4 regions of the Psychrobacillus sp. 05T411 genome follow, and region 2 is predicted to be linked to each of the others. Evidence: riboswitches for the same ligand, from Rfam matches in the RefSeq annotation. Region 2 holds a riboswitch; each other region holds the start of a gene.

Region 1 (3,430 bases), on a different contig from region 2:
CTTCAAGTAAAGATAAAGCATATTCACCAATAGCACGGCAAGATGCCTCATCCTCCTCGTATATATTATCCGCTTCTTCTAACAACTGCTTCTTCGCTTCTTGCACAGTTTCTGCCTGCTCTACTGCACCACGTAAACGCTCTAAAGCCCACACTAAATTGACGGCTGTTGGTCTAGATTCTGCTAAATATAGCGTATCTTTACTTAATAATTGATGGAATTCTTCTAAAGAATTTGTTTCGTAATACTGTGCCGCTGCTGCTAACCCATAGGAAGCAGTAATGCCGATTGCCGGAGCTCCACGTACTTTTAACGTAATGATGGCATCATACACATCTTCCAGTGTTTCCAGTGTTACATATTCCACCTCAAGTGGTAGTTTCTGTTGGTCCAGTATTTCGAGCCGCTGGTTGTTCCATTTGATTGATAACGGAATACTCATTTTTGCAACTCCTCTAGTAAGTCGATTACTGCCTGGATTGAACTAATTTCTTTACGCTTTAAGATAAATAATTCTCCTAAATGTAAAGCTTGTTTCTTCGCCAAAATTCTTTGTGCGTCGTCTACGATTCCATCCAAGTCTTTCACATGCGCTAAACCGATTGTACGTCGAATTAATTCGCAACCAGCAAAGCCCAGTGTATCTTGGAACACTTTATCCAGTACATATGCTTCAAATCCTTGCGTATCTTTATATGATTCAACCGCCTCTTTTTGCCAAAGTTCCGAAAACTTAGACGAAAATACTTCCCATGTCTTTTCGATATGGTGAAGGATTACAACTCGCTCCTCCCCTTCTCTTGTAATCGTTTGAAAGATTAGGTTAGCTAGAAATAGTCCAACATCAAAGCCAATTGGTCCATAAAAAGCAAACTCCGGATCAATTACTTTCGTTTCGGTTTCACTCGCAAAAATACTCCCTGTATGCAAATCTCCATGGAGTAATGCTTCCGCTTCGGTTAAAAAGCTTTTCTTCAATTTCGCGACTTCCAATTTTAAAAGCTCATTACTCCAAATAGCTTCTACATCTACTCGCAACGAAGGTTCAAAATCATTTGTTTCAAGATCAAAAAATGGATCCGTGAAAATTAGATCTTCTGTAATTTTACATAGCTCGGGATTGGAAAACTCTGAAACTAGTTTCTTTTTTTCAAAAGGATGTAATGCAAAATCAGACGTATGAAATAAGGTTTGTGCAAGATATTCCCCAATATCAGTCGCTAACTTCGGATAGGATTCCAAACGGATCAATCCTTCTCTTGCAATAGTCAAATGGGATAAGTCTTCCATCACTGTAATCGCCAAGTCTTCATCCATTACATATACTTCAGGTACTAGCCCTGCCGCAAATTGCCCGTGTTTTTTTAATGCATTGGCTTCAATTTGTGCACGCTTTAATGTTAGTGGCCAACTTTCACCAACTACTTTTGCATACGGTAATGCTTGTTTTATAATGATTCCTTTTCCGCTTTTAGGATCCCGAATGCGAAAAACATAGTTTAAATTACCATCACCAATTTCACTACACTCTAATTCCAATTCATTTGAAAATAGACCTTGTTGTTTGACATATACGATTGCCTGCTCTTCTGTTAAAGATTCATATTGTTTCTTCGTTGCAATTGTCATTTTTCTCTACCTTTCTTCACAAAATAAAAACCTCTTTCCAAAGAAAGAGGCGTAGAATAAGAGATTTCTCGCCTCTTATCTTTCAGAAAGTTTCCTTTCTGATGGAATTAGCACCGTGCCTTAAGAGATTGTTATCTCGGCGCAAAAAGCGCCCCGTCTCACAACGGTATTACGGTCGGTTGCTGGGCTTCATCGGGCCATTACCCTCTGCCTGCTCTTGATAAGAGTGCTATTATTTTTTACGTAATGTTATTTGATTAGAATCCTAGCATATTTGAAAAAGAAATGTCAACCGGCTTTTTTAATTTTATAAAAAATCTAAATACTATATTGACATTACTTCGATTGCATGAAATAATCATTATTACTTTGACAATTAACTGAAATCTTAATTTAATATTTTTTCTTATTTAGAGCAGGTGGAGGGACGAGCCCTATGATACCCGGCAACCGGTCCAACCAATGGATACGGTGCTAATTCTTGCAGTCGATCGACTGAGAAATAAGAAGTCGTTAAACGTTTAACCTCTTCTTATTTGAAGAGGTTTTTTTATTTATAGGGAATTTGACTTTAAAGGAGATTGAAATCATGAGTGGAGTAACTTCTGTTTATCAATTGTATGGGAATCCAGGATCATTTGAAAAAAAAGCAGAGGGCATTGCTTTAGGTTTAACGATTGGTTCGTGGACGGATTTACCATTATTGGAACAACAACAATTAAAACAGCATAAAGGGAATGTTGTATCGATTACGGAGTTTGAAAATGTACTACATCCATCTAAACCAGAACAAATTAGAGCAGAGATAAAAATAGCGTATCCTAGTGCTAACTTTTCCGCTGATTTGCCTGCCATTTTAACGACCGTTTTTGGCAAGTTATCATTAGACGGTGAAGTAAAACTATTAGACTTAGAATTTTCACCAGAACTTTTAGCTCAGTTTCCTGGGCCAAGATTTGGTATCGAGCATATAAGAAACTTGTTAAATGTACATGATCGACCACTCATCATGAGTATATTCAAAGGCGTCATTGGACGAGATATCAACTATCTAGCAGAACAGCTTCGACATCAGGCACTTGGAGGAGTCGATTTAGTAAAAGACGATGAGATCCTTTTCGACAATCCATTGACACCTTTTGAGAAGCGAATTACAACTGCCAAAGAAGTGTTAGATCAAGTGTATGAAGAAACAGGACATCGAACGCTTTATGCAGTGAATTTATCTGGACGGACCTCACAGCTACGTGAAAAGGCGAAAATAGCGAAAGAACTTGGAGCAGATGCTTTACTACTAAACGTTCATGCATACGGGCTGGACGTACTTCAAGAACTTGTAGAAGACGATGAGATTCAACTACCATTTATGGCACATCCCGCATATAGTGGTGCTTTCACTTCTTCCCCATTTTACGGAGTTGCAACATCTCTTTTACTTGGCAAACTAACACGCTATGCCGGGGCTGATTTTTCATTATTCCCTTCTCCTTACGGTAGTGTAGCACTTGAGAAAAAAGCAGCTCTTTCTTTAGGAGAAGAGCTAACAAAAGCAAGTACTGTAAAACAAACTTTCCCAGTTCCTTCTGCAGGTATTCACCCTAGTTTAGTACCTCTATTAATGCAAGACTATGGAATTGATAGCATTATCAATGCCGGGGGCGGGGTACATGGACATCCAGCTGGTGCGATTGGCGGAGGCCTTGCCTTCAGACAAGCTGTGGAAGCCGTACTTGCTGGAATTCCACTTTCAGAAGCGGCAAAACAGCATGTTGAACTCAACTCAGCAATTGAATTATGGGGG
Region 2 (3,430 bases):
ATTGATTAACAATCATCGGCGTCTCACTTCAAGTAAAGAGCTATTTTAAAAATTGGTTGCTTTCGCCGGCAATTTAATTGCTCTCGTGTTGATTTGGTTGCTTTCAAACAAGAATTAGTTGCTTTCAATGATTGGTTTGTTGCCCTATGCCATTTACTGGATCCTAGCATGTGTTAAACTGGAAAATACTTTGTTTTTTAGCGGGTCTGCATTGGTAAGCAAGTAATTTACGACACATTATCCCTATTTCACGTACCAAATAAAAAAGGGATCCTCCAAAAAATCATCTTGGAATCACCCTCTTTCTTATTTCTCGATTCTTCTTGGTTCAGTTGCATTAGCCTCCACTGGATAAAATTGATTGGCCCCTGTTTCTGGATCAAACTTACGATGGAATTCCATACCAGCAACTTCTGCTAGTACTAGGTCCACTGTTATAACCGGGTTTTCACCTTTGATAAAATGACCTCCAAAAACGTTGCCATTTTGGTCACAGATTGACCCGTGAAAATGCGTTTCGTACGCTCCTTCTCTTTTACAAACTACTCCAGTGCCTTGCAAAAATTCAATTGGACCTTCTTTTCTAATCAAATCATTATAGCCAACTCCAATAATAGATGTTTCATTCGGTACTAAATAGACAAATCCACTTCGCTGAAAACTACCAAAACAACTGATAATCGTTGCGTATTCAATATTGTTTTCCGCACACAATTGTTCGATCCCTTCTAGTAAATCTGTTCCGTATACTAATCTAGCCGCTATTGTTTTCCCAAGCTGCCCGGTTGCATAATTGATCCTTACTACTGGCATTTTTTCATCATCCTTGTATGTTTATTTATTGTTAATAACTTTAATGTATACAGGCAGAATATTTCAACTAGAAAAAATAGGTTGACTTCAGTAAGTTGATGTAGTAAATTATATTGCATGGAACTTCTGAATAATTTAATAGTTTTATCTCTTATCAAGAGTAGCTGAGGGACTGGCCCGTTGAAGCTCGGCAACCATCTACATTTTCGAATGTTAGAAAGGTGCTAAATCCTGCAAAACATGTTGTTTTGGAAGATAAGAGAGGACCGATTGTATTTTTGTGCCTCTCTTTCTTTTGGAAGAGAGGCTTTTATATTAATTCTAATTTCCTGATGATTATTTAGGAGGAATTTACAATGAAAAAATTTGGATTATTTTTATCAGGCGTACTATTAACTGGGCTACTCGCTGCATGTGGTGATGACTCTAGTAGTGGAGATAAAGCGTTAGATACGAAAAAATTAGTGGTTGGTGTAACAGCCGGTCCGCATGAACAAATCGTTGAAGTGGCAAAAGAAGTAGCTGCCAAAGATGGGCTAGAAATCGTTATCAAACCATTTTCCGATTACATCCTTCCAAACACAGCATTATCTGAAGGCGATCTAGATGCAAACAGCTACCAACATGGTCCATTTTTGGATACGTTTAACGATGATCACGGTACAGACTTAGTCCCTGTAGGAAAAACTATTTTAAACCCTATGGGCGTGTACTCGGATAAATATAAATCGATTGATGAAATACCAGACGGTGCCACTTTTGCTTTACCGAATGACCCTACAAATGGCGCACGCGCTTTATACATTTTAGAAGAAAATGGGATTATCAAAATTAAAGAAGATAAAAGAGAAACTGCTTCTATATATGACATTGAAGAAAACCCAAAAAATCTAGAGTTTATTGAGCTAGAAGCTGCACAAATTCCAAAGCAATTAAGTGAAGTAGACGTTGCAGCTATCAATACAAATTTCGCACTTGCTGCTGGGATGAATCCAAAAGGAGATTCTATTTTACTAGAGTCATCAAACTCACCTTATGTAAACTATATTGTTGTTCGTGCTGAAAATGAAAATGACCCAACGATTCAAAAATTTGTGAAAGCTTATCAATCAGAAGAAGTAAGACAATTCATTGAAGAAGAGTTTCAAGGTTCTGTATTACCTAGCTGGGATGAGTAAAGATTTTGGAAACGTTGCCGATTTCGGTAACGTTTTCTTTAGAAAGGAAGTAAAGAAATGATCGTACTCGAAAATATTTCAAAAGAATTCAATAGTAAAAGTGGAAAAGTAAAAGCAGTAAATAATGTGAACATTCATGTGAAAAAAGGGGAAATTCACGGTGTTATCGGTTATAGTGGCGCTGGGAAAAGTACACTCATTCGCTGTGTCAATTTACTGGAAAGACCAACAGAAGGAAAAGTATATATAAATGGAGTAGAAACCACTTCCCTTCCCCTTCCGAAATTACGACAAGCTCGCAACAAAATCGGCATGATCTTCCAAGGATTCAACCTCTTAAAAACGGCTACCGTGTACGACAATATTGCGATTCCGTTAAAGCTTCTTGGCTATAATAAAGAMGAAGTACAAAAAAGAGCCGAACAGTATTTGGAGATCGTTGGATTAGCAGACAAACACAAAAGCTATCCAAGTCAACTATCCGGTGGACAAAAGCAACGTGTTGCTATTGCAAGAGCACTTGCACAAGAACCGGAAGTATTATTAAGCGATGAAGCAACAAGTGCACTTGATCCTGAAACAACAGATTCTATTTTAGACCTTCTATTAAAAATAAATAGAGATTTAGGAATTACGATATTGCTCATTACACACGAGATGAATGTTATACAAAAAATTTGTGATCATGTATATGTCATGGAAAACGGGCATGTCGTAGAACAAAATAATGCCATTCAACTATTTACCAAACCTACACATCCTACAACGAAAAAGTTTTTAAATACAATTAGTCAGCGTAATCTATCCCCTGCTTTAATTTCACAACTACATGTGACGGGTAGCGTGACGCGTTTAACATTTGTTGGGGAAAGTGCCGGTAAGCCGCTACTTGCTGAAGTAAGTCAAAAGTTTAATGTGCAACCAAATATTTTAACAGCCAATATTATTGAATTGAAAAATGGCATCATTGGCAACATCGTTATTCATTTAACGGGAGAAAAAGATCAAATAAATGCTGCGTTAACATTTTTAGAGGAACATGGCGTTGGTATTGAGAACTTGGAGGGACAATCATGAGTAGATTCGAGACATTTACAGATCAATGGCTACCCGTTATCGGTAAGTCGGTTGTTGAAACGTTTCAGATGGTTGGAATTTCCTTGTTTTTCGCTGTATTAATAGGGATTCCACTTGGAATTTTAATCGTATTAACAAGACCTGGACAGGCTTTGGAAAATAAGTTTTTATATCAAATTAGTAACTTAGTGATCAATATCCTTCGTTCTATCCCATTTATCATTTTACTATTTTTTATTCTACCATTTACAAAAATGATTGTTGGTACGACTATAGGTGTAAAAGGAGTAATCGTCCCTCTTGTTATTTATACGGCACCGTATATTGCTCGTTTAATGGAGTCCGCATTACTCGAAGTGGAA
Region 3 (3,430 bases), on a different contig from region 2:
ATTCGAGCGACATATCGTATCTGAAAAAAGGTGTAATTATATAAATACCATTGAATAATTCCGCTGCAGTGTCTATTAGTTCTTTGGCAATTTGTATTCCTTCTGCAGTGGCACTTTCTCTATCTTCGCCACATGCACGCATCCTTTCTAACACTTCATCGGATAATTTGATGCCCGGTACTTCATTGTGCAAGAACTCGGAATTTCGAATATTTGTTAGCGGCATAATACCGATGAAAATAGGAGTTGCTAAATGTTTGGTTGCCTCATAAATTTCTTGAATTTTTTCTTTTGTGTAGACAGGTTGCGTGATGAAATAATCGGCACCACATTCGATTTTCTTCTCTAATCGTTTTACAGCACGGTCTAAGACTCGAACATTTGGATTAAAAGCCGCTGCTATAGAGAAGTTTGCCTTCTTTCGAAGCGATTTCCCTGAGAATGAAATACCTTCGTTTAATTGCTTAATTAATTGAATTAATTCCAAACTTGAAACGTCATAAACACTTGTAGCACCCGGGAAGTCACCAATTTTTGTTGGGTCACCTGTTACCGCTAAGATGTCATGAATACCAAGCGCATCCAGCCCCATTAAATGCGATTGGAGGCCAATAAGATTGCGATCGCGACAAGTAATATGTGCAAGCGGTCGAATATTATTTTGTAGCTTTAACATAGATCCCATCGCCATATTGCTAATGCGAGGGGAAGCAAGTGAATTATCCGCCATTGTCACAGCATCAACACCAGCATCGTAGAGTTTACTTGCACCTTCCATAAATGTTGTCGTATCTAGGTGTCGCGGTGTGTCTAGTTCTACAATTATAGTCCGTTCTTTTTGTGCTTTTTCATGAAGAGCCTCGTTGATATTTGGCTCTGCTTCACGAATGATAATCGGCTTTTTAGGAGCAACAACTTTCGCTTTTAATGGGGGTAATTGGCCAATTCTTTTTTTCGCAGCTTCGATATGCTTTGGAGTCGTTCCACAACATCCACCTATCAATCGAACGCCTTCTTCACGGAGAAGCAATGCTGCACGACCAAAATAATCGGCCTCTGATTCGTACACTATGCGACCATCCTCCATATCCAGTAAACTTGCATTCGGAAAAGCTGAAAGGAACGCATTTTTCGGAAGTGTAACTCCCTCTAGTGCTTGTATGGTATGGAAAGGACCTAGACGGCAATTGACTCCAACAACGTCTGCACCTAATACATCAAGTTGTTGTAATGCGTCATTCAGTGATAAACCATTTTGCAATATGCCTGGCTCATGCATGGATACTTGCGCTATGATTGGTGTGTCCGTCAACTTTCTTAAATGAGTAACTGTTGCAGATAATTCTTCAAAATCATAATACGTTTCGAGTAATAGTCCATCCGGATTGCCAGTAAGCAAGTGACTCGCTTGCCCATCAACCATTTGAATAATTTCGGCTAACGTTGCATCACTTTTACGAATGCCCCGTATTCCCCCTATTGTTCCTAGCACAAACTGTCTACCCGGTGCAGCAGCTCGTTTAGCGATTTGAATTGCCGCTTCATTGATTTCCTTCACTTTATTTTCTAAGCCGTATCTGGCCAATTTAATCGCATTTGCGCCGTATGTATTCGTTTGGATAATATCTGCACCTGCTGTGATATAGTCCTGGTGGATCTTCTCGATAATTTCTGGTCTTTCGATGTTTAGTTCCTCATTGCAATAGTCAATTCCATAAGAATATAGCAGCGTCCCCATTGCTCCATCTGCCGTTAACACACTTGTTTGTAGTTTATCTAACAATCCCACTCGCACCCATCCTCTCTACAATAAAAAAAAGCCCACTTTTAAAAAGAAGGCTTTACGAGTATAATAATTCGTCCCTTCTCATCTTTCAGACTATTATATGTCTGCTGGATTTAGCACCTGACCTAAACGGCAGGTTGCTGAAGCTTCACAGGGCCAGTCCCTCAGCTTCTCTTGATAAGAATTAAATATTCAGTTTTTTAGTTAGACATATCGTACCTTTAATAAACTAAAGCGTCAAGTACATTTTAGAATTTTCTTTATATTTAACTGGCGATTTATCGATTTATGCCAATAAAAATAGGACCAAAATTGAATTTTGGCCCTACAATATCATCTAAAATTAAATTCTTGCACCAATTAACGCTGCTGTATCTTTCCCATTTTGAATACAAGCACCGATGCCAACCCCATAATACGAACATCCAGCCAGTACCACATTAGGCATCACAACTGCCATTTTCTCCTTCAAAGATTGAACCGCTTGTCCATGCTCTAAGTGATAATTTGGCATTAAATCATTCCATTTGGTCACTTCGACAACTTGAGGCTTCCCAGTTAATTTCAAGCTCTTTTCGATATCTTGTAAAGCGACTTGAACTAACTCTTCCTCACGCATATCTTTCATCTTTTCAAATGCAGGATTTGTGCTTTTGTAGAACATACGAACAAGCAAATGGCTATTTTCAGATGTATGCTTCCACTTGCGACTTGTCCATGTACACGCATTGCATTTCACATCGCTATTTTCGGAAACGATAAAGCCGGTACCTTCAGCAGGAAGCTGTTCATCCGGAATGTCAAACCCGAGATAAATACTAATGAGAGATGAATTTTTTAGTTTATTAAAATCAGCGTCCAATTCTTCGTCTTGCAATAGACTTTGTGCCACATTATGTGGAGTTGTTAATATAACGTAATCTGCTTCGATTGACTCATGATTAGAAAAGGAAACCTCATATCTATCTTCATTTTTCGCAACTTTCGTTGTGTGTACTCCTTTTAAAATAGTAGCATCGCTTAGCTCTTTTTCTAAGCGATCTATTAATGCAGAAAGGCCATTTTTAAAAGAAATAAACTTTTTATTGGAAGCACTTTGGAATTTTTCTTTATTCGCTTCTAAACCTTTGATAATGCTACCGTATTCATCTTTATAATCTACTAAATAAGGTAATGTGGAAGCCAGTGTTAGCTTATCTAGATTTCCAGAATATACACCTGATAGGACAGGTGCTATTTGTTTTTCCACTAACTCTTTACCTAAGAAATGCTCTAAAAAAGATCCAATCGAGCTATCTTTTGTAAAGCTTTCATTAGGCAACTCAAAATCTTTCAACGCCTCTTCTTTACCTTCTTCAGAAACTAATGTGCTACTTTCTAACGATTCCTCACTCGTTGGTATACCAAATACCGTATCCGCAGGGATGGCGTGCAACTCATTATTCGTATATATATAAGAAATACCTGTTGCATTATAGACAAGTTCGTCTTGTAAATTTAACTCTTCGACTAAAGGCAAAACTCCTGCATTGCGTGCAACAATGGAGTCTGCTCCGGTTTCCATGATAAACTCTCCATTACGGACAGAATGAATTTTTCCCCCTAAATAATCATTCGATTCCACTAAAACTAACTCTATATCTA
Region 4 (3,430 bases), on a different contig from region 2:
GAGACCTTTAGGAAAGAAAGTATTTTATATTTACTCGTTCTAGCCTTACAAATGGGTAATTGGCTAATAACGAGGTGTTGCCCTTCATTAACCCCAAATTTCTTTTGAAATGTCTACGATGTATTTTAGTTTTTCCCACTGTTGCTCTTCTGTTAACTTATTACCATGATGTGTAGAAGCAAAGCCACATTGTGGGCTAATACTTAATTGATCCAGTGGCACATACTCAGATGCTTCTTTGACACGTGCGATAATATTTTCTTTATTTTCTAGTTCTCCATTTTTCGATGTGAAAACACCTAGAACCACTTTTGCTCCGCCGTTTGKAATATGTTCAAGTGGCTTGAAGTCGCCTGATCGATCGTCATCATACTCTAAGAAGAATCCATCTACTTTTTCTTTTGCGAAAAACGTTGGAGCGATTAGTGCGTAACTTCCCCCGAATGCCCAAGTCGATTGGTAATTTCCCCGGCATAGATGAGTCGTCACTACTAAATCAGCTGGTTTGTTTTCCAATGCTCCGTTCATTACACGAAGTGCAAGGTCGATTAAAAACTCTCTTTCTCCTTCTTTATAAGGAAGATCTGGTGAGGATAGACCCGCAATATATACATCATCTATTTGTAAATATCTTACCCCTGCATCGTAAAATGCTTGAATAGCGTCTTGGTAAGCTTTAATAATATCTTTTGCGAACTCTTCTACGTCCGGGTAAATACTTTCATCACGTATACCCGGGTGGAATAACTGGTTTGGACTTGGAATCGTTTGTTTTGCAACTGCGCGACCATCTACGATTTTGTTAAACTCGATAAAGTCTTGGATAAATGGATGGTCTGGGTTGAACGAGATTTTGCCGATATTGCGCACTTCGTACTTGTCTGTTTCTACCCCTTCGAATTGATATCCTTTTTCCGGTACATACCCTTCAAATCCATTTAGATGCTCTAAAAAGTCTAGATGCCACCAGCCACGTCTGAATTCACCGTCTGTTACAAGTTCCAATCCAACTTCAATTTGTTTGTCGACAATGCGTTTAATTTCTATTGTTTCTATTTCTTTTAATTGTTCTTTCGTAATAGCCCCTGCTTTAAAGTCTTTTCTTGCATGAAGTAAACTTTCAGGTCTTAATAAACTCCCTACGTGATCCGCTCTGAATGGTGCTGCAATTGCTGTTTTAGTTGTCATAATGATTTCTTCCTCCCTAAATTTGAATTGGAAATCAAATAAAACCCCTTCTTAGAAACAAGAAGAGGTTTACACGTCACCAGTGATTTTTCTCTTCTTATCTTCAAGCATAAAACGCTTCTGGAATTAGCACAGTACAAAAAGCCTGTTGCTGAGGTATCGTAGGGCCAGTCCCTCCTCCTCTCTTGATAAGAAAGTTGTTTTATTTGATTGACTATTACCTTACATTATTTAGTTTATTCTGTCAATACTAATTTTCGAATAATCTTTTTATTTAGTTGCCTTTAATTGTTTCAAATCCTCTTATTTCGGGTATGATTTTGAAGAAACGGAACCCTTGATATCATTTGATTTCACAGTGTTTTATTAGTATAGTAAACCATTTAAATTATTCATTCTACGAGGGGGAAGTATGAAAAAACTATCTATTACATTTTATATCACTATGAGCTTAATCATTTTAGCTGCTGGATATGGAGCAATTTGGCCCGAAAACTTTGAGGAAATCACCACAGCCATCAAAAGCTTTGTTGCATCTTCCTTTGGTTGGTACTACATGCTACTAATGACATTCATGTTAGCACTTAGTATATTTTTTATCTTCAGTCCATACGGAAAGATCCGGTTAGGAAAAGACACAGATCGTCCACAGTTTTCAACAGTCACATGGATTTCTATGCTGTTTTCTGCTGGAATGGGTATTGGACTCGTTTTTTATGGTGCTGCCGAGCCTTTATCGCATTATGCAATCGATCCAGCAACAGCGGAACCAAACACAGCTGCAGCTTTTAAAGAGGCTCTACGCTATACTTTCTTCCATTGGGGATTTCACGTGTGGGCTATGTATGGAGTTGTAGGTTTATCCCTTGCCTTCTTTCAGTTCCGTAAAGATGAACCTGGGTTAATATCAGCAACATTAAAACCAATTTTCGGTAAGAAGATGGAAGGACCATTGGGCATACTGGTCGACGTCCTTGCTATTTTTGCTACTGCTTTTGGTGTGGCTACTTCACTCGGCTTCGGTGCCGTTCAAATTAATGCAGGTTTAAACTATCTTTTCGGGTGGACGATTGGTATCTTTACTCAAGTAATTATTATCGCTATCGTAACGGTCCTATTCCTTGCTTCTGCATGGTCCGGTTTAAGTAAAGGAATTAAATATTTATCGAATACAAATTTAGTATTAGCACTAGCAATACTTGGTTTTGTTATTATCCTAGGTCCTACATTACTCATTTTTGATATGTTCACGGACTCTTTTGGAGGATATTTATCCAATATTGTTCAAATGAGTTTCCGTACAGCACCACTCAGCGCGACTAATCGCGAATGGCTCGAAGCTTGGACCATCTTTTATTGGGCTTGGTGGATTTCATGGGCACCATTTGTCAGTATGTTTATAGCTCGTGTCTCAAAAGGAAGAACGATTAAAGAGTTCGTTACTGCCGTATTGGTTGCACCTACGTTACTTGGAGCAATTTGGTTTTCTGCATTCGGTTCCACTGCTATCAATATGCAAAAAGAAGGTATTGCCGATTTAGCGAAAGCATCTACTGAGTTGACTATATTTGAAATGTTTCATGCAATGCCAATGGCGACCATTATATCGGTTTTTGCCGTGATACTTATTGCATGCTTTTTCATCACATCGGCCGATTCCGCAACTTTTGTTCTCGGTATGCTATCAACTAATGGTTCATTAACCCCACCAAATAAAGTGAAACTTGTTTGGGGAATCACCTTGTCAGTCATTGCTATCGTTTTGCTGTCTGTTAATGGTCTCACAGCTTTACAAAATACAATCATTATTGCTGCTTTACCATTTTCTTTCGTCATGCTTCTCATGATTGCCTCTTTAATGATGGGGTTAAAAAAAGAAGCAAAACTGATGAAAATTAAAAAGAAATAATATTAAAATGCCAAGGATTATTCATTTCCCCTTGGCATTTTACATTTTTCTTTAAAAAAAACGGCATACTTTTGAATACATAGAATTGATTATGAGATAATAAATGCTGCAAGGGGGTTTTAGGATGATTCGAACAATTGGAAAAGCAAGCAATCAAAAAATAATAAGTGATTTCCAACTAGAAGATATTACAGAAAACAAGTTTGAATGGTATTGGGTAGATATTGGTGAACCTACAAAAGAAGAGGAAACTTTACTTAGTTCCTTTTTTCATTTTCATCCACTGGCAATTGAAGACTGTTTGTTCCGACTTCAGCGACCAAAAGTGGACCA

Evidence for each region. Region 2 has a riboswitch for S-adenosylmethionine ahead of AC1DFT_RS13125 (MetQ/NlpA family ABC transporter substrate-binding protein). Riboswitches for the same ligand answer to the same signal wherever they lie in the genome.
Region 1: another riboswitch for S-adenosylmethionine. It lies ahead of mtnK (S-methyl-5-thioribose kinase); the one in region 2 lies ahead of AC1DFT_RS13125 (MetQ/NlpA family ABC transporter substrate-binding protein).
Region 3: another riboswitch for S-adenosylmethionine. It lies ahead of AC1DFT_RS04385 (bifunctional homocysteine S-methyltransferase/methylenetetrahydrofolate reductase); the one in region 2 lies ahead of AC1DFT_RS13125 (MetQ/NlpA family ABC transporter substrate-binding protein).
Region 4: another riboswitch for S-adenosylmethionine. It lies ahead of AC1DFT_RS15740 (5-methyltetrahydropteroyltriglutamate--homocysteine S-methyltransferase); the one in region 2 lies ahead of AC1DFT_RS13125 (MetQ/NlpA family ABC transporter substrate-binding protein).

The regions. Positions count from the first base shown of each region.
Region 1 is NZ_JBFTLO010000038.1:6,749-10,178, forward strand. It holds gene mtnA (S-methyl-5-thioribose-1-phosphate isomerase) at 1-442, opposite strand, end outside; gene mtnK (S-methyl-5-thioribose kinase) at 439-1,629, opposite strand; SAM riboswitch class I at 1,702-1,856, opposite strand; SAM riboswitch class I at 2,033-2,138, shown strand; gene AC1DFT_RS18875 (2,3-diketo-5-methylthiopentyl-1-phosphate enolase) at 2,219-3,430, shown strand, end outside.
Region 2 is NZ_JBFTLO010000015.1:21,430-24,859, forward strand. It holds gene AC1DFT_RS13120 (PPC domain-containing DNA-binding protein) at 307-813, opposite strand; SAM riboswitch class I at 962-1,075, shown strand; gene AC1DFT_RS13125 (MetQ/NlpA family ABC transporter substrate-binding protein) at 1,170-1,991, shown strand; gene AC1DFT_RS13130 (methionine ABC transporter ATP-binding protein) at 2,049-3,068, shown strand; gene AC1DFT_RS13135 (methionine ABC transporter permease) at 3,065-3,430, shown strand, end outside.
Region 3 is NZ_JBFTLO010000004.1:37,396-40,825, forward strand. It holds gene AC1DFT_RS04385 (bifunctional homocysteine S-methyltransferase/methylenetetrahydrofolate reductase) at 1-1,789, opposite strand, end outside; SAM riboswitch class I at 1,865-1,970, opposite strand; gene AC1DFT_RS04390 (protoporphyrinogen oxidase) at 2,130-3,430, opposite strand, start outside.
Region 4 is NZ_JBFTLO010000023.1:30,756-34,185, reverse strand. It holds gene AC1DFT_RS15740 (5-methyltetrahydropteroyltriglutamate--homocysteine S-methyltransferase) at 88-1,188, opposite strand; SAM riboswitch class I at 1,283-1,383, opposite strand; gene AC1DFT_RS15735 (BCCT family transporter) at 1,601-3,097, shown strand; gene corA (magnesium/cobalt transporter CorA) at 3,222-3,430, shown strand, end outside.